DNA from 2 places in the Agrobacterium sp. NPDC089420 genome. Region 2 is predicted to be linked to the other one. Evidence: riboswitches for the same ligand, from Rfam matches in the RefSeq annotation. Region 2 holds a riboswitch; the other holds the start of a gene.
What was found. A riboswitch is a leader RNA that binds a small molecule or an ion and turns the genes downstream of it on or off. The one in region 2 is predicted to bind S-adenosylmethionine.
Positions count from the first base shown of each region.

Region 1: linked by a shared signal. The riboswitch ahead of metA (homoserine O-succinyltransferase) and the one ahead of ACI2KA_RS04335 (O-succinylhomoserine sulfhydrylase) in region 2 are both predicted to bind S-adenosylmethionine.

Region 1 is NZ_JBJDMY010000006.1:189,024-196,570, forward strand. Features, by position in the region: gene ispG (flavodoxin-dependent (E)-4-hydroxy-3-methylbut-2-enyl-diphosphate synthase) at 1-1,139, shown strand, start outside; gene ACI2KA_RS11790 (OmpA family protein) at 1,206-1,868, shown strand; gene ACI2KA_RS11795 (polyprenyl synthetase family protein) at 1,899-2,813, opposite strand; gene mtgA (monofunctional biosynthetic peptidoglycan transglycosylase) at 3,052-3,699, shown strand; gene ACI2KA_RS11805 (aldose epimerase family protein) at 3,715-4,734, opposite strand; gene metA (homoserine O-succinyltransferase) at 4,912-5,838, opposite strand; SAM riboswitch at 5,922-5,998, opposite strand; gene ACI2KA_RS11815 (thiamine diphosphokinase) at 6,088-6,741, shown strand; gene ACI2KA_RS11820 (ABC-F family ATP-binding cassette domain-containing protein) at 6,746-7,547, shown strand, end outside.
Region 2 is NZ_JBJDMY010000002.1:357,014-364,560, forward strand. Features, by position in the region: gene ACI2KA_RS04325 (Hsp33 family molecular chaperone) at 77-1,066, shown strand; gene apaG (Co2+/Mg2+ efflux protein ApaG) at 1,224-1,616, opposite strand; gene ACI2KA_RS04335 (O-succinylhomoserine sulfhydrylase) at 1,852-3,036, opposite strand; SAM riboswitch at 3,079-3,157, opposite strand; gene ACI2KA_RS04340 (2'-deoxycytidine 5'-triphosphate deaminase) at 3,231-4,328, shown strand; tRNA gene ACI2KA_RS04345 (tRNA-Gly) at 4,385-4,458, shown strand; gene ACI2KA_RS04350 (beta strand repeat-containing protein) at 4,511-7,547, opposite strand, start outside.

The DNA of each region.
Region 1 (7,547 bases), on a different contig from region 2:
ATACCGATACGGCGGACATCGACGCCACCGTGCAGCAGGTTGCGGCGCTGTTCCGGGCCGGTTCGGAAATCGTGCGCATCACCGTGGACCGGGACGAGAGTGCGGCCGCCGTTCCGAAAATCCGCGAGCGGTTGCTGCGTCTTGGGCTTGATGTGCCGCTTGTGGGCGATTTCCATTATATCGGCCACAAGCTTCTGGCCGATCATCCGGCCTGCGCCGAAGCGCTCGCGAAATACCGCATCAATCCCGGCAACGTCGGCTTCAAAGATAAAAAGGACAAGCAGTTCGGCGAGATCGTCGAAATGGCGATCCGTTACGACAAGCCGGTCCGCATCGGCGTCAACTGGGGGTCGCTCGATCAGGAATTGCTGACGACGCTGATGGACAGGAACAAGGAAGAGGGGTTTCCGCTTTCCGCCCGTCAGGTCACGCGTGAGGCCATCGTCCAGTCGGCGCTGATTTCCGCCGAGCTTGCCGAGGAGATCGGCCTGCCGCGCAACCGCATCATCCTGTCCGCCAAGGTCAGCCAGGTGCAGGATCTGATTGCCGTCTATTCGATGCTGTCGGAGCGGTCCGATCACGCCCTGCATCTCGGCCTCACCGAGGCGGGCATGGGTTCCAAGGGCATCGTCGCCTCGTCCGCCGCCATGGGATACGTGCTGCAGCACGGCATTGGCGATACGATCCGCGTCTCGCTGACGCCGGAGCCGAACGGCGACCGCACCCGCGAGGTGCAGGTGGCGCAGGAATTGCTGCAGGTCATGGGGTTCCGGCAATTCATTCCGGTGGTTGCGGCATGTCCCGGCTGCGGACGCACCACGTCCACCGTGTTTCAGGAACTGGCGCAGAACATCCAGAACGATATTCGCAAGAACATGCCGGTCTGGCGTGAGAAATATCCCGGCGTCGAGGCGTTGAATGTTGCTGTCATGGGCTGCATCGTCAACGGTCCCGGCGAAAGCAAACATGCCGATATCGGTATTTCGCTGCCCGGAACCGGCGAAAGCCCCGCCGCTCCCGTCTTCATCGACGGGGAAAAGGCGCTTACCCTGCGTGGTCCCAACATTGCTGGCGACTTCGAAGCGCTTGTGGCCGATTACATCGAAAAGCGTTTTGGCCGGAAAGATGCGGCGGAGTAAAGCGTACCGTGAAAAGGCCGGAATTTTACTGTCATACCTCCTGAAACTCTCGGAGCATCAAAACACATGATCAAAAAAATCGCGATCGTTGCCCTTTGCGGGACCTATCTTTCCGCCTGCACCACCACCGATCCCTATACGGGTGAGCAGAAGATGTCGAATACGGCCGGCGGTGCCGGTATCGGCGCCGTGGTCGGCGCACTCGGTGGTCTGGCTGTTGGCGGTTCGCCGGTCGGTCGCCGCAACGCCGCGCTTATCGGCGCCGGCATCGGTGCGCTTGCCGGTGGCGCCATCGGCAATTACATGGATGGTCAGGAAGCCGAGCTTCGCGCCCAGCTTCAGGGAACCGGCGTTTCGGTTTCGCGCCGCGGCGACAACATCGTTCTCAACATGCCCTCGAACATCACTTTCGCGACGGATCAGGATCAGGTGATCCCGCCCTTCTATCAGACGCTCGATTCCGTTGCGATCGTGCTGAACAAGTTCAATCGCACGCTGATCGACATCAACGGTCACACCGATTCCACCGGCAGCCTGGCCCACAATCAGGGGCTTTCGGAGCGTCGCGCGGCATCGGTCGCCAATTATCTCGGCGCGCGCGGCGTCGACCAGCGCCGTATCTCGACGCTCGGCTTCGGTCCCTCGCAGCCGATCGCCTCTAACGCAACGCCGGATGGCCGTGCCCAGAACCGCCGTGTCGAAGTGCTGATTTCGCCCCTCAAGGGCTGATCGGGTGTAGGGTTGAGCCGGGAAGCCGGTTCAGCTTTTGCGTTCGGCGATGAAGCGTGCGGCCGCGATGAGAATCGCGGCCTTTTCGCCATAGGGAGCCAGAAGTTCCGCTGCTTCCGCCACCTGTTCCTGTAATTTGCGGCGCGCCCATTCTTCGCCGCGCAGCGCCACCAGCGTTCCCTTGCCGCGTGCGGCATCCTTGCCGGTCGCCTTGCCCATGGTGGCGGCATCGGCGGTCAGATCCAGGAGATCATCGGCAAGCTGGAAGGCGAGGCCGATCTTTTCGCCGAAGAGACGCAGCCGCTGCCTTTCCGCATTGTCGCTGCCGGCAATGATCGCGCCCGCCTCGCAGGCGAAACGCAGCAATGCGCCGGTTTTCATAGCCTGCAATGTAATGATGCCGGCTTCGTCCGGCGTCCTCTTTTCCGCAGCAAGATCGAGTGCCTGTCCGCCGGCCATGCCGCCAATGCCGGCTGCGCGGGCGAGCGAGAGCACGAGTGCCGCCTTGCGTTCGGCCGCAAGCGGATTTTCATCCGCGGCAATAATATCGAAAGCGAGCGTCAGCAGGCTATCGCCGGCGAGAATGGCAGTCGCCTCATCGAATTTGCGATGCACCGTCGGTTGGCCGCGGCGCAGGTCGTCATCATCCATGGCCGGCAGATCGTCATGAACCAGCGAATAACAATGGAGGCATTCCAGTGCGGCGCCGACATACTGGGCGGCTTTGGCGTCCCCGCCCGCAAGTTCGGCACTTTCAATGACGAGGAAGGGCCGCAGGCGTTTGCCGCCGTTCAGCACCCCATGGCGCATGGCGTCGAGCAGGTTTTGCGGGCGGGTGATCTCGTCCGCAAGCGCTTCGCCCGAAAGCAGGCGGCCAAGCAGGTCTTCGGTTTTGGCTGCGTTTTCGCGCAGCCGCGTTTCGAAATTCGTCATCTGAGCGTCCATGCCGCGCTCTTTGGCACGCCGCGCGAATGCAGGCAAACCTTTTCGTGATTCCGGAACGGCAACAGTGTGACCGGACTCGCCTTGTAGGCGGCAATGGACTATGAAAGGCTTCAATTGGCGTGGGGCGCGGGGACGGATAGTGAGCGGTACGCCTGAAAGCGACGCAGATTACGCCGTGCTGGCGGAAGACCGGAGCAGTCCGAAGGTGGATTTTCGCACGTTGGCAAAGCGCATCATCATGACCTTGCTGGCTTTGCTGATCCTGCCCTATCTGTTGATTCCCGTTTATGCGCTGCCGTTTTTCCGCCCTGTCTCGACGCTGATGCTGGCCGATCTGGTAACCCTGCAGGGTTACGACCGACGCTGGGTGCCGCTTGAGGATATTTCGCCACGTCTCATACAATCCGTGATGATGTCCGAGGACGGGCAGTTCTGCTTCCATGGCGGGGTGGACTGGAACCAGATGCAATCCGTGGTCAGCAATGCGCTCGACGGGGCCGCGACGCGTGGCGCCAGCACTATTCCGATGCAGACGGCAAAGAACCTGTTTTTATGGAACGGCCGCTCTTTCGTGCGCAAGGGGCTGGAACTGCCGCTGGCGATTGCTGCCGATTTCGTCTGGTCCAAAAAGCGGATGATGGAAATCTATCTCAACGTTGCCGAATGGGGACCCGGCATTTACGGCATCGAGGCTGCGGCGCAGCATCATTTCAAGGTGCCGGCGGCGAAACTCAGTTCCCGTCAGGCGGCGCTGCTTGCCGTCTCCTTGCCCAATCCCATCGACCGTGTCGCCAGCAAGCCGGGGCGCGGCCTGCAACGGCTGGCAGGCCTTATCGAGCGGCGCGCGCGGGCCTCGGGTGCTTATGTCGGCTGCGTGCTGGACTGATCCCCGCCTGCCAACTCAGCCCTTCGTGAAGATGTAATCGGTTTCCTGCCGCAGGGTTTCGCCCGGCCGCAGGACCGCATGCGGAAAATCCGCGTGGTTGACGGCGTCCGGCCATATCTGCGTTTCCAGGCAGAAACCGGCAAAGGGACCATAGTGGCGGCCATCGAGGCCGGGAACCGGAACATTCAGCTTGAACGCCGAATAGAATTGCACGCCGGGTTCCGTCGTATGAACCTCAAGGGCGATATCCGAGGCGCTCGAATAGGCGCGTGCGATCTTGCGCTTGGCGCGGCGCTCGGGTGAAAGGCAGAAATTATGGTCATAGAGAACCTGCTCGCCATTGTCCTTGCGCCGCATCGGCGTCGGCTGGCGCAGGTCGAAGACGGTGCCGTCGACGGAGCGGATTTCGCCGGTCGGTATCTGCTGTTCATTGGTCGGCAGATAATAATCGGCGGCGATGCTGATTTCGTGTCCGAGCGCCGTCTCCGCACCATCGAGGTTGAAATAGGAGTGCTGGCAGACATTGGCGATGGTCGGCCTGTCGGTCACCGTTTCATAAACCACCGACAGCACCCCGCCGTCGCGGATCGTGTAGGTGGCCGTCACCGTGCAATTGCCGGGATAACCGGCGCGGCCATCGGGATCGATGATCTGCAGCACCGCGTGGCTTTCGCCATGTTCCATCAGCATCCAGTTGCGCTTGCCCATGCCGTCGCTGCCGCCGTGCAGATGGGTTACGCCCTTTTCGTTCAGCTCCAGCTGATATTCGTGTCCGTCGATGGAGAACCTGCCATTGCCGATGCGGTTGGCGTTGCGGCCCGGTGTGGCGCCAAAATAGGAGGAATATTTGTAGTCCTCGAATTTATCGAAACCGAGCACCAGCGGCGGCTGGTGGCCGTCGAGACGCAGGTCCTGGATGACGGCGCCCCAGGTGATGACCTTTGCCGTCAAACCGCCTTTCGAGATGGTGACGCGTTCGACCTTTTCGCCGGTTGCCGTGAAACCGAAATTCTCCCGTACCGCACCGTCGCTCATCTCGTCATTCTCCCGGTTGTCGCGAATTGCCGGGCGGACGTTGCGTCATTTTCCGGCAATTCGCAATCCCGCAATGCAAAGCATGTCCTTCAAAAGTGTCTTGCGGTTTCGGGACAAAAATACGCTTCAACCAGGGGTGAAAACGCGTCGCATGCATTTGACCGCATGCGGCGCGCTTTATGCGGCCAGTTTCCCGATGGATTCGAGATCGTAGGGCGTTGTCTGGTATATCTCGTTGATCCAGTTGCCGAAAAACAGATGGGCATGGCTGCGCCAGCGGTTGAGCGGGGCAAGTTCCGGGTCATTGTGCGGGAAATAATCGTGCGGCAGCTTGATCGGCACGCCGGAGTTCACGTCGCGGAAATATTCGTCCGAAAGCGAGGTTGAATCATATTCGACATGATTGAACATGTAGAGCCGGTTGCCCGCCTTCTCATGCACCAGACACACACCCATTTCCTCCGACTCCATCAGGATTTCGAGGTTGGGGTGTTTTTCGATATCGGCGCGGCGCACTTCCGTCCAGCGGGAGACCGGGACCTGGAAATCATCCGAAAAACCGTTCAGGTAGATGGATGAAGGGCAGAGATTGCGGTGACGATAGACGCCGAAGGCCTTTTCCTTCAGCTCGTATTTCGGCACGCCGTGGAAATGGTAGATGGCGGCCATGGCGCCCCAGCAGACATTCAGCGTCGAATGGACATTGGTCTGCGTCCACTCGAAAATTTGGCGCATCTCGTTCCAGTACGTCACATCTTCATAATCCAGCAGCTCGATGGGCGCGCCGGTAATGATGAAACCGTCGAACTTGCGGTGGCGCACTTCCTCCCACGTTTCATAGAAGGACAGAAGATGTTCCTCGGGCGTATTCTTGGCGCGGTGGCCGCCGATCCTGACCAGCGAAAGCTCCACCTGCAGCGGCGAGGCGCCTACGAGGCGCGCCATCTGGATTTCCGTCTTGATCTTGTTCGGCATGAGGTTGAGAAGCCCGATCTGGAGCGGGCGGATATCCTGCCGGATGGCCGCCGTTTCGGTCATGACCCGCACGCCCTCATGAACGAGGGTCTCAAAGGCGGGAAGCGTATCGGGAATCTTGATCGGCATGTCGAACTCTCTTTTCCGGATCACGTAAAGAACGTTGCGAAAACAAAAAAACCGGCAGCGAAATCGCAACCGGTTCCAGGAAATTGCCTTTTTCCTCGACCCTTTAGCGACTTCTTTAAAGTGGCTGCAAGCCGGTCGGCAAATCACCACTGAGGCGTTTCATAATCCCGAAGCCGGCGAAAATCAATATAGGCGGTTTTCATCGGGTTTCGGCTTTCCCTTTTTGTGCCAGTTGCGATAAGGCAGGGCATGGATAAAGAGCGCTTCACCATTCTGCTTGGCGGCGATGTCACGGTGACCGATCGTCTCAAAGAGGCGGTTGCGGATAGCCGCGTGATTGCGGCCGATGGCGGCATGCGCCATGCCGGCCAGCTCGGGCTTGAGCCGGAGCTGTGGGTCGGGGATTTCGATTCCGCCAGCAAGGAGCTGCTCGATGCCTGGCCCGATGTGGAGCGCCAGCCTTACCCCGCCGCAAAGGCGGTGACGGATGGTGAGATCGCTGTCTCCGAGGCTCTTTCCCGCGGCGCGCATTCGCTGCTGCTGGTGGGTGCGCTCGGCGGGGCTCGAAGCGACCATGCGCTTCAGCACCTGCTTTATGCGGTGGCGCTTGCCGAGCGGGGTTTCGAGGTTACGCTGACCTCCGGCGAAGAAGAGGCGCGGCCCCTGCTTGCCGGTTCGCTGATTATCGATCTGCCGGCCGGATCGCTGTTTTCTGTGGCCGGATTCACCGCCCTTGAGGGTCTTGATATCGGCAATGTGCGTTATCCGCTTGAAGATTTCGCGCTTGCTTTCGGCTCTTCCCGCACTATTTCCAATGTCGCGAATGGCGGCCCTGTGCATTTCTCGCTGAAAAGCGGCAAAGCCATCGTGCTCGCCCGCCCTTATGATCTGACCGGAGCCTGACGCCTTGGCACCCCCTATTTTGAAACTCGATGATATCAAGCTGACCTTCGGCGTGACCCCGCTGCTCGATGGCGCCAATCTCCAGGTGGAACCTGGCGACCGCATCTGCCTCGTCGGGCGCAACGGCTCGGGCAAGTCCACCCTGATGAAGATCGCTGCGGGTCTCGTCGAGGCGCAGTCGGGCGAGGTGTTCCGGCATCCGGCCGCCACCATCCGCTATCTGGAACAGGCGCCGGATTTTGCCGGTTACAATACCGTTCAGGCCTATGCCGAGGCCGGCCTCGGACCGGGTGACGATGCCTATCGCGTCACGTATCTTCTCGAGCATCTCGGGCTTACGGGGCAGGAGGACCCGGTAAGCCTGTCCGGCGGTGAGGCGCGGCGCGCGGCGCTTGCCCGCGTCATGGCGCCCGAGCCCGATATTCTGATGCTGGACGAGCCGACCAACCATCTGGACCTGCCCACCATCGAATGGCTGGAAAGCGAATTGCAGCAGTCACGCAGTGCGCTGGTGCTGATTTCGCACGACCGGCGTTTTCTCGAAAAAGTCTCGACCTCGACCGTATGGCTCGATCGCGGCCAGTCCCGCCGTCTCAATCGCGGCTTTGCCCATTTCGAGGAATGGCGCGACAAGGTGCTGGAAGAAGAAGAGCTGGAGCAGCACAAGCTCGGCAAGGCCATCGAACGCGAAGAACACTGGATGCGGTATGGCGTGACCGCGCGGCGCAAACGCAACATGCGCCGTGTCGGCGAGCTTCAGGCCATGCGCGCCGAATATCGCGGCCACAAGGGACCGCAAGGCACCG
Region 2 (7,547 bases):
GACAAGCAAAAAACCACACTGTAAAAGCCGGACTTTTGGACGGTAGCGGCGCCACGGCTGCGCCAGGGAGTATCACATGGCAGATGTAACGGTTGAACTGGATGATCTCGATTTTGCTGGCGACGACAAGGTTGTGCCCTTTCAGGTCGAAGGTCTGGACGTGCGCGGCCGCGCCGTACAGGTCGGACCGCTGTTGAATGCCATACTCGAGCGGCATGATTATCCTGCGGCGGTCGCCCGTCTGCTGGCAGAAGCGACGGTTCTGACGGCGCTCATCGGCACATCCCTGAAGTTTTCCGGCAAGCTGACCGTTCAGACCAAGGGTGACGGCCCGGTGGACCTGCTGGTGGCGGATTTCTCCGCGCCGGAAAGCATGCGCGCTTACGCCCGTTTCGATGAGGACAGGTTGGCGGCGGCAATCGCAGCCGGCGCGACCTCGCCGGAACAGTTGCTGGGCAGCGGTATTCTGGCTTTCACCATCGATCAGGGCGCCGGCATGCAGCCCTATCAGGGCATTGTGCCGCTCGATGGCTCCTCGCTGGAGGATATTGCCGGCGTCTATTTCCGCCAGTCCGAGCAGCTTCCCACTCGCGTGCGTCTTGGCGTTGCCGAGTTCTTCGACCGCGACGGCGAAGGCAAGCCCCGCCACGGCTGGCGCGCCGGCGGTGTCATCGCCCAGTTCCTGCCGCAGGCGCCCGAGCGGTTGCGCATGCGCGACCTGCATGGTGGCGACGGCGATGAGGGCGGTCATGAGGTACAGGAGGACGATGCCTGGACGGAAGCCGTCACGCTGTTGAACACGGTGGATACCGATGAGCTGACCGATCCGCAGGTGCCGGTGGAACGCCTGCTCTTCAGGCTTTTCCATGAAAGTGGTGTGCGCATCTATGATCCGCAGGCCATTTTCGACCGCTGCAGCTGCTCGCGGGACAAGATCAAGGGCGTACTCTCCGGCTTCACCGCCGAGGAGATCGAGGCGAGCGAAGAAGACGGCGCCATTGCCGTGACCTGCGAGTTCTGCTCCACCACCTATCGCTACGATGTCAGCGAGTTCGAAAACGTCTGAAGGCGAAACCGTGGCATCCGCACGCCGTCATCCCGTCCTTGAGCCGGGATGCGACACAATCGCGTCTCTGGTAGAAAAGACCTATGATGCCGGGCCAGGTCCCGGCTGGCGGGTTCTCAACCGATATCGTTACGCCTGCAATATCGGGGCTTCCATTTCAGTTCAGGACCCGCATCAGGCCGGGTGAATCCAGTGAAAAGGCCGGTATGGTGACGTTGAACACCTCGCCATTGTCCGTTTCCATTTCATAATGGCCGAACATCAGGCCTGACGGCGTGTCCAGCGGGCAGCCTGAGGAATATTCATAGCTGTCACCGGGTTTGAGATGCGGCTGCTCACCCACCACACCCGGCCCGTAGACTTCATCCACCTGGCCGTTCTGATCGGTGATGTGCCAATAGCGATTGACGAGGGTGACGGGAATATCGGAATTGTTCGCGATCACGACCTTGTAGCCCCAGACGTAACGGTCGTCATCCGGGTCGGATTGTTCCTCGAGATAATACGGATCAACCGTGACCTCGATATCCCTTGTCAGAGCACGATACATACGCGCCACACCTCGATATTATGCCTGCCTCCGTATCCTACACTATAGGCTCAGGCTATCGTCAAGAAAATGAATGGCTTGACGGGCAGGAGGCTCCTTCTGTCGCGCCGTTTTCCACCATTAGGGATAACGGTAAAGGTAAATATTGGTTGCGCGCTAAAGGATTTTGTCATCGTCCGGCCGATCGCGCCATGGCCGGCCCCAGGGAAGGCCACGGCGATCATCGAACGAATTTTCAGGCGGAAACCGCCGCCAGGGCCTTCGCCAGATCGTCCAGCAGGTCGTCCGTATCCTCGATGCCGCAGGAAAGGCGCAGGGTGCCGCCGGAAATGCCGAGTTCGGCACGGGCCTCGTCGGAGAGGTTCTTGTGCGTTGTCGTGCCGGGATGGGTGATGAGGCTCTTGGCATCGCCGAGATTGTTGGAAATCTTCACGATCTCCAGCGCATTCTGCAACGCGAAGGCTGCATCCTTGCCGCCCTTCAGCTCGAAAGCCACCAGCGTCGAGCCGCCGGACATCTGCCGCGCGATGATGTCCGCCTGCGGGTGATCGGCGCGGCCGGGATAGATGACCTTGGCGACCTTGCCGTTGCCGGCGAGGAAATCGGCAATTTTCGAGGCGTTGGCCGTCTGCTGCTTCACGCGCAGTGGCAGGGTCTCGATGCCCTTCAGAAGCGTCCAGGCGTTGAAGGGCGACATGGCGGGGCCGGTATGGCGGAAATAGTCCTGCAGCTCTTCTTCGATCCATTTCTTGTCGGAAAGGATGACGCCGCCGAGGCAGCGGCCCTGGCCGTCAATATGCTTGGTTGCCGAATAGACGACGATATGGGCGCCGAGTTCGAGCGGCTTCTGGAAAAGTGGTGTCGCAAACACGTTGTCGACCACCACCTTGGCGCCGATCTGGTTGGCAAGCTTCGCCACGCCGGCGATGTCCACTACCTCGAGTGTCGGATTGGTCGGGCTTTCGAGGAAGAACAGCTTGGTGTTCGGCTGGATCGCCTTTTCCCAGTTGCCGAGATCACGCCCGTCGATGAGCGTGCACTCAATGCCGTATTTCGGCGCAAGCGTCTCGACCACCCAGCGGCAGGAGCCGAAGAGGGCGCGGGCGGCAACGATATGATCGCCGGCGCGCAGCTGGCACATGATGGCGGCGGTGACGGCGGCCATGCCGGAGGCGAGCGCCCGGGCGTCCTCAGCACCTTCCAGCAGGCACATGCGCTTTTCAAACATGTCGTTGGTGGGGCTTGCATAACGGGCGTAGATAAAGCCATCCGTTTCGCCCTTGAAGCGGGCTTCGGCGGCTTCGGAGTTTTCGTAGACGAAACCCTGGGTCAGATAGATCGCTTCCGACGTTTCACCATAGGGTGAGCGCAGCGTGCCACCGTGAACGAGCTGGGTTGCCGGGCGCCATTTATTGCTCATGTGATCACCTTCAAAACAAAAAACCGGTCGCAAAAGCAGACCGGTTCCAAGCACCCGGTCTTTTTAGCCACTTGTTTAACGTGGCTGCAAGCCGACCGGCCAAATCACCACGGGATAAGCTTGCCATACTGCCGTTACCGGCTTGCGTCAATGCTTTCCTTTTGGTTTTGTCGCCGTAAAAAGGAATGATGACGATGACGAGAACCACGGGCATTTTGGCGGACGGCGCAATCAGGGCGCTGTTTGCGGGCGGCAGGCTGAAAAGCGAGGCCGATCTTGATGTTGATCAGGTCCAGCCCGCCAGCCTCGATCTCAGGTTGGGCTCCAGGGCCTATCGCGTGCGCGCCAGCTTCATGCCCGGCCCCGGAACCCGCGTCATCGACAAGCTCAATCGTCTCAGCCTGCATGAGGTTGATCTCAGCCAGGGCGCGGTGCTGGAGACCGGTTGTGTTTATATCGTTCCGCTTATGGAAAGCCTTGACTTGCCGGTGGATATGTCGGCGTCCGCCAACCCCAAAAGCTCGACCGGCCGCCTTGATATCTTCACCCGCGTCATGACCGACAATGCGCAGGAATTCGACAAGATCCCGGCGGGATATAAGGGGCCGCTCTATCTGGAAATCAGCCCGCGCACCTTCCCCATCGTGGTGCGCCGCGGGTCCCGCCTGTCGCAGATCCGTTTCCGCATCGGCCATGCTTTGCTCAATGAAGGCGAGCTTCTGAAGCTGCACGAAACGGAAACGCTGGTCGCCAGCGAAAGTCCGAACGTGACGGGCGGCGGCATCGCGCTTTCGATTGATCTCAAGGGCTTCGGCGAAAACGGGCTGATCGGTTATCGCGGCAAACATCACACGGCCGTGGTGGATGTCGACAGGAAGGCCCAGCACGAGGTTCTCGATTTCTGGGAACCGCTTTATGCGCGTGGTCGCGCGGAACTGATCCTCGATCCGGATGAATTCTATATTCTCGTTTCACGCGAAGCCGTGCATGTGCCCCCACTCTATGCCGCCGAAATGACGCCTTTCGACCCGCTCGTGGGCGAATTTCGGGTACATTACGCCGGCTTCTTCGATCCCGGCTTCGGTCACGCCCAGGCCGGCGGCACCGGCAGCCGCGCCGTACTCGAAGTCCGCAGCCACGAGGTGCCCTTCATCCTCGAACACGGCCAGATCGTCGGCCGCCTGGTCTATGAGCATATGCTGCAGAAACCGGAAGGCCTTTATGGCAGCGGCCTCGGCTCCAACTATCAGGCGCAGGGCCTGAAACTCTCCAAGCATTTCCGCGCGGAATAATGAACCCGCCGGGTGCTTGACACCCGATACGAACTGTCGGATGTCTTGTTCTGCGTGCGGGTGTAGCTCAATGGTAGAGCAGCAGCTTCCCAAGCTGAATACGAGGGTTCGATTCCCTTCACCCGCTCCAGCGACTTTTCCCGGCCATCAACAGTTGCCGTCATGCCCCTCACGCGCGAAAATCAGACGTTCAGATAGGACAAAATGGTTGCGGCGACGTCGGACGAGTCTTGAGATGCTGTTTGCGTCTCGACCGACGTGTTCGCCTGCGTGCTGGTCTCGCTTACGTTTGTGGCAATGGTTTGGGTGGAGCTGTCTGCCGGGTCGTCGCTGTTTAGTGCTGCGACCTGTGCAGTTGTCATGGCGGCGATCTGGCCTGGAGTGAAGGCCGTCACCTGCGATGCCGTCAAGGCGGCGAGTACACTGGTGCTCAGTCCCGAGATTGCCTTCGAACTCAAGCTGATGATTTGTTCGGTGGAAAACCCCGTGAGATCGTCGCGGCCAAATGCGGCTGCCTGCATCGCGGTGAGCGCGCTGACCTGCGATATCGACAAAGCGCCGATTTGTGCGGCATCCATTGCCGCCACCTGACCGTAACTCAGCGAAGCGATCTGGCCTGTCGTCAAGGCGGCGATCTCCGCAGGCGACAGGGATGCGACAAGGGTGGCGGAGAGGCCCCTGATCGCCGTTGAGCTGATCGCGGCGAGTTCCTCGGTCGAGAAGGTGTCCAGCCCCTCCATGGTCAACCCGGCGAGGGCGGCGGAACTCAATGCGGCGATCTGAGCGGTGGAAAATGCCTGGATCTGGTCCTTTCCAAGCGCGCTGATCTGGTCGCTGGTCAATCCGGCGACGCCGGCCGTGCCCAGGGCCGCAACCTCGGCGGACGAAAGTGAGGCGATAAAGTCCGTCGGAAGTCCCTTTATCGCGCTTGAGCCAATCGCAGCGAGCTCTTCCGTCGAGAAGGTTTCCAACATGGTCGCGGACAGGCCCTTGAGCGCATCCGAACTCAATGCCGCTATTTGACGAACGGAGAATGCTTCGATCTGCCCGATGCTCATGGCGCCAGCCTGGGCGCTGCCGAGGCCTGTTATGGCCTTGGCGTCCAGTGCGGCTATCTGGCTTGTTGAAAGCGAGGCGATGTCGGCCGGCCGCAATGCCGCAATCTGCCTGGAGGTGAGGGCGGCAATCTGGCTAGTGGAGAGGACGCCCATTTGACCGCTGTTGAGGGCGGCGACCTGCCCGGTGCTCAGGCCCGCTATCGCCGCGGTGCCAAGCGCGGCGATCTGCGCCGTCGTCAGCGCCGCGACAATCTCGCTCGACAGGCCCGCAATGGCGCTCATGCCGATTGCCGCCAGCTCGGCGGTGGTGAAGGTATTCAGCTTATCGGCGGTGAGAACCGCAATCTGTTTCGAACTGAGTGCGCCGATCTGGGCGCTGGTCAGCGCCGTGACCTGATCGGTGCCGAGGGCTGCGATCTGGTCGGTGGTCAGGCCCGCCACGCCCGCGGCGCTGAGAGCCGCGACCTGCGCCGTGGAAAGCGCGGCGATGTCGCCCGTGCCCAGTGCTGCAATCTGTCTGGAGGTGAGGGCGCCGACCTGCGCATTGCTCAGGACCTCCACTTGGCCGGTGCTGAGCGCATCAATTTGGTCGATGGTCAGGTTCGCTATCGCCGCCGTACCGAGGGCCGCGATCTGAGCCGTCGTCAGCGCAGCAATCACTGCCGCCGACAAGCCGGGGATCGCGTTCAAGCTGATTGCGGCCAGCTCGGCCGTTGTGAAGGTATCCAGGTCATCGGCCCCGAGGGCGGCAATCTGTTTCGAGCTGAGCGCGCCGATCTGGGCGCTGGTCAGCGCGGCGACCTGATCGGTGCCGAGGGCCGCGATCTGATCGGTGGTCAGGCCCACCACCCCAGCCGTGCCGAGCGCGGCGATCTGGATCTCCGAAAGCGAGGCGATGTCTGCCGGCCGCAGCGCCGCAATCTGCCTGGAGGTGAGGACGGCAATCTGGCTACTGGAGAGGACGCCCATTTGACCGCTGTTGAGGGCGGCGACCTGCCCGGTACTTAGGCCCGCTATTGCCGCGGTGCCAAGCGCGGCGATCTGCGCCGTCGTCAGCGCCGCCACAATCTCGCTCGACAGGCCCGCAATGGCGCTCATGCCGATTGCCGCCAGCTCGGCGGTGGTGAAGGTATTCAGCTTATCGGCGGTGAGAACCGCAATCTGTTTCGAACTGAGTGCGCCGATCTGGGTGCTGGTCAGCGCCGTGACCTGATCGGTGCCGAGGGCTGCGATCTGGTCGGTGGTCAGGCCCGCCACGCCCGCGGCGCTGAGAGCCGCGACCTGCGCCGTGGAAAGCGCGGCGATGTCCTCCGCGCGCAGTGCCATAACCTGCCTGGAGGTAAGGGCACGGATTTGGGCATTGGTCAGGCCGCTGACCTGACCGCTGGTGAGGGCGGCGACCTGCCCGGTGCTCAGGCCGCCAATGCCCGCCGTGCTGAGTGCTGCGATCTGCGCTGTTGTCAGCGATGTTATGGTCCCCGTCGATAAACCCGGGATCGCGCTGGAACTGATTGCCGCAATATCCTTGGCCGAGAAGGTGGCAATGTCATCCGCACCCAAGGCCGCTATCTGCTTTGAACTCAAGGCGCCGACCTGGGCGGTGGTCAAAGCCTCCACCTGGGCCGTCGTCAGGGCGGCAATCTGTGCGGTGCTCAGCGCACCGATGCCAAGCGTGTTCAGAGCCGAGATCTGGCCTGCCGTCATGGAGGCGACGGTCTCGGTCGATAGGCCCTGGATCGCATTTGAACTGATCGCGGCAATATCCTTGGTCGAGAATGTCGCGATGTCTTCCGTCCCGAGCACGGCTATCTGCCGTGAGCCGAGGGCGCCGACCTGGGCGGTGGTCAAGGCCGCCACCTGACCCGTCGTCAGGGCGTTGATCTGCGCGGTGCTCAGCGCGGTGATGCTTTGTGTATTCAGGGCGGCAATCTGGGCTGTCGTCAGTGAAGCGATGGTTTCCGCCGACAGTCCGGGAATCGCGCTCGAGCTGATTGCGGCAATGTCCCTGGTTGTGAATCTGGCCAGATCGTCCGTCCCCAGCGCAGCAATCTGGGTGGAGTCGAGATTGAGAATCTGTGCGCTCGTCAGCGCTTCGGCCTGGCTGGTGCTGAATGTTGCAAGCTGCTGACCGCTTAGTCCTGCAATTCCCGCTGCGCTCAGA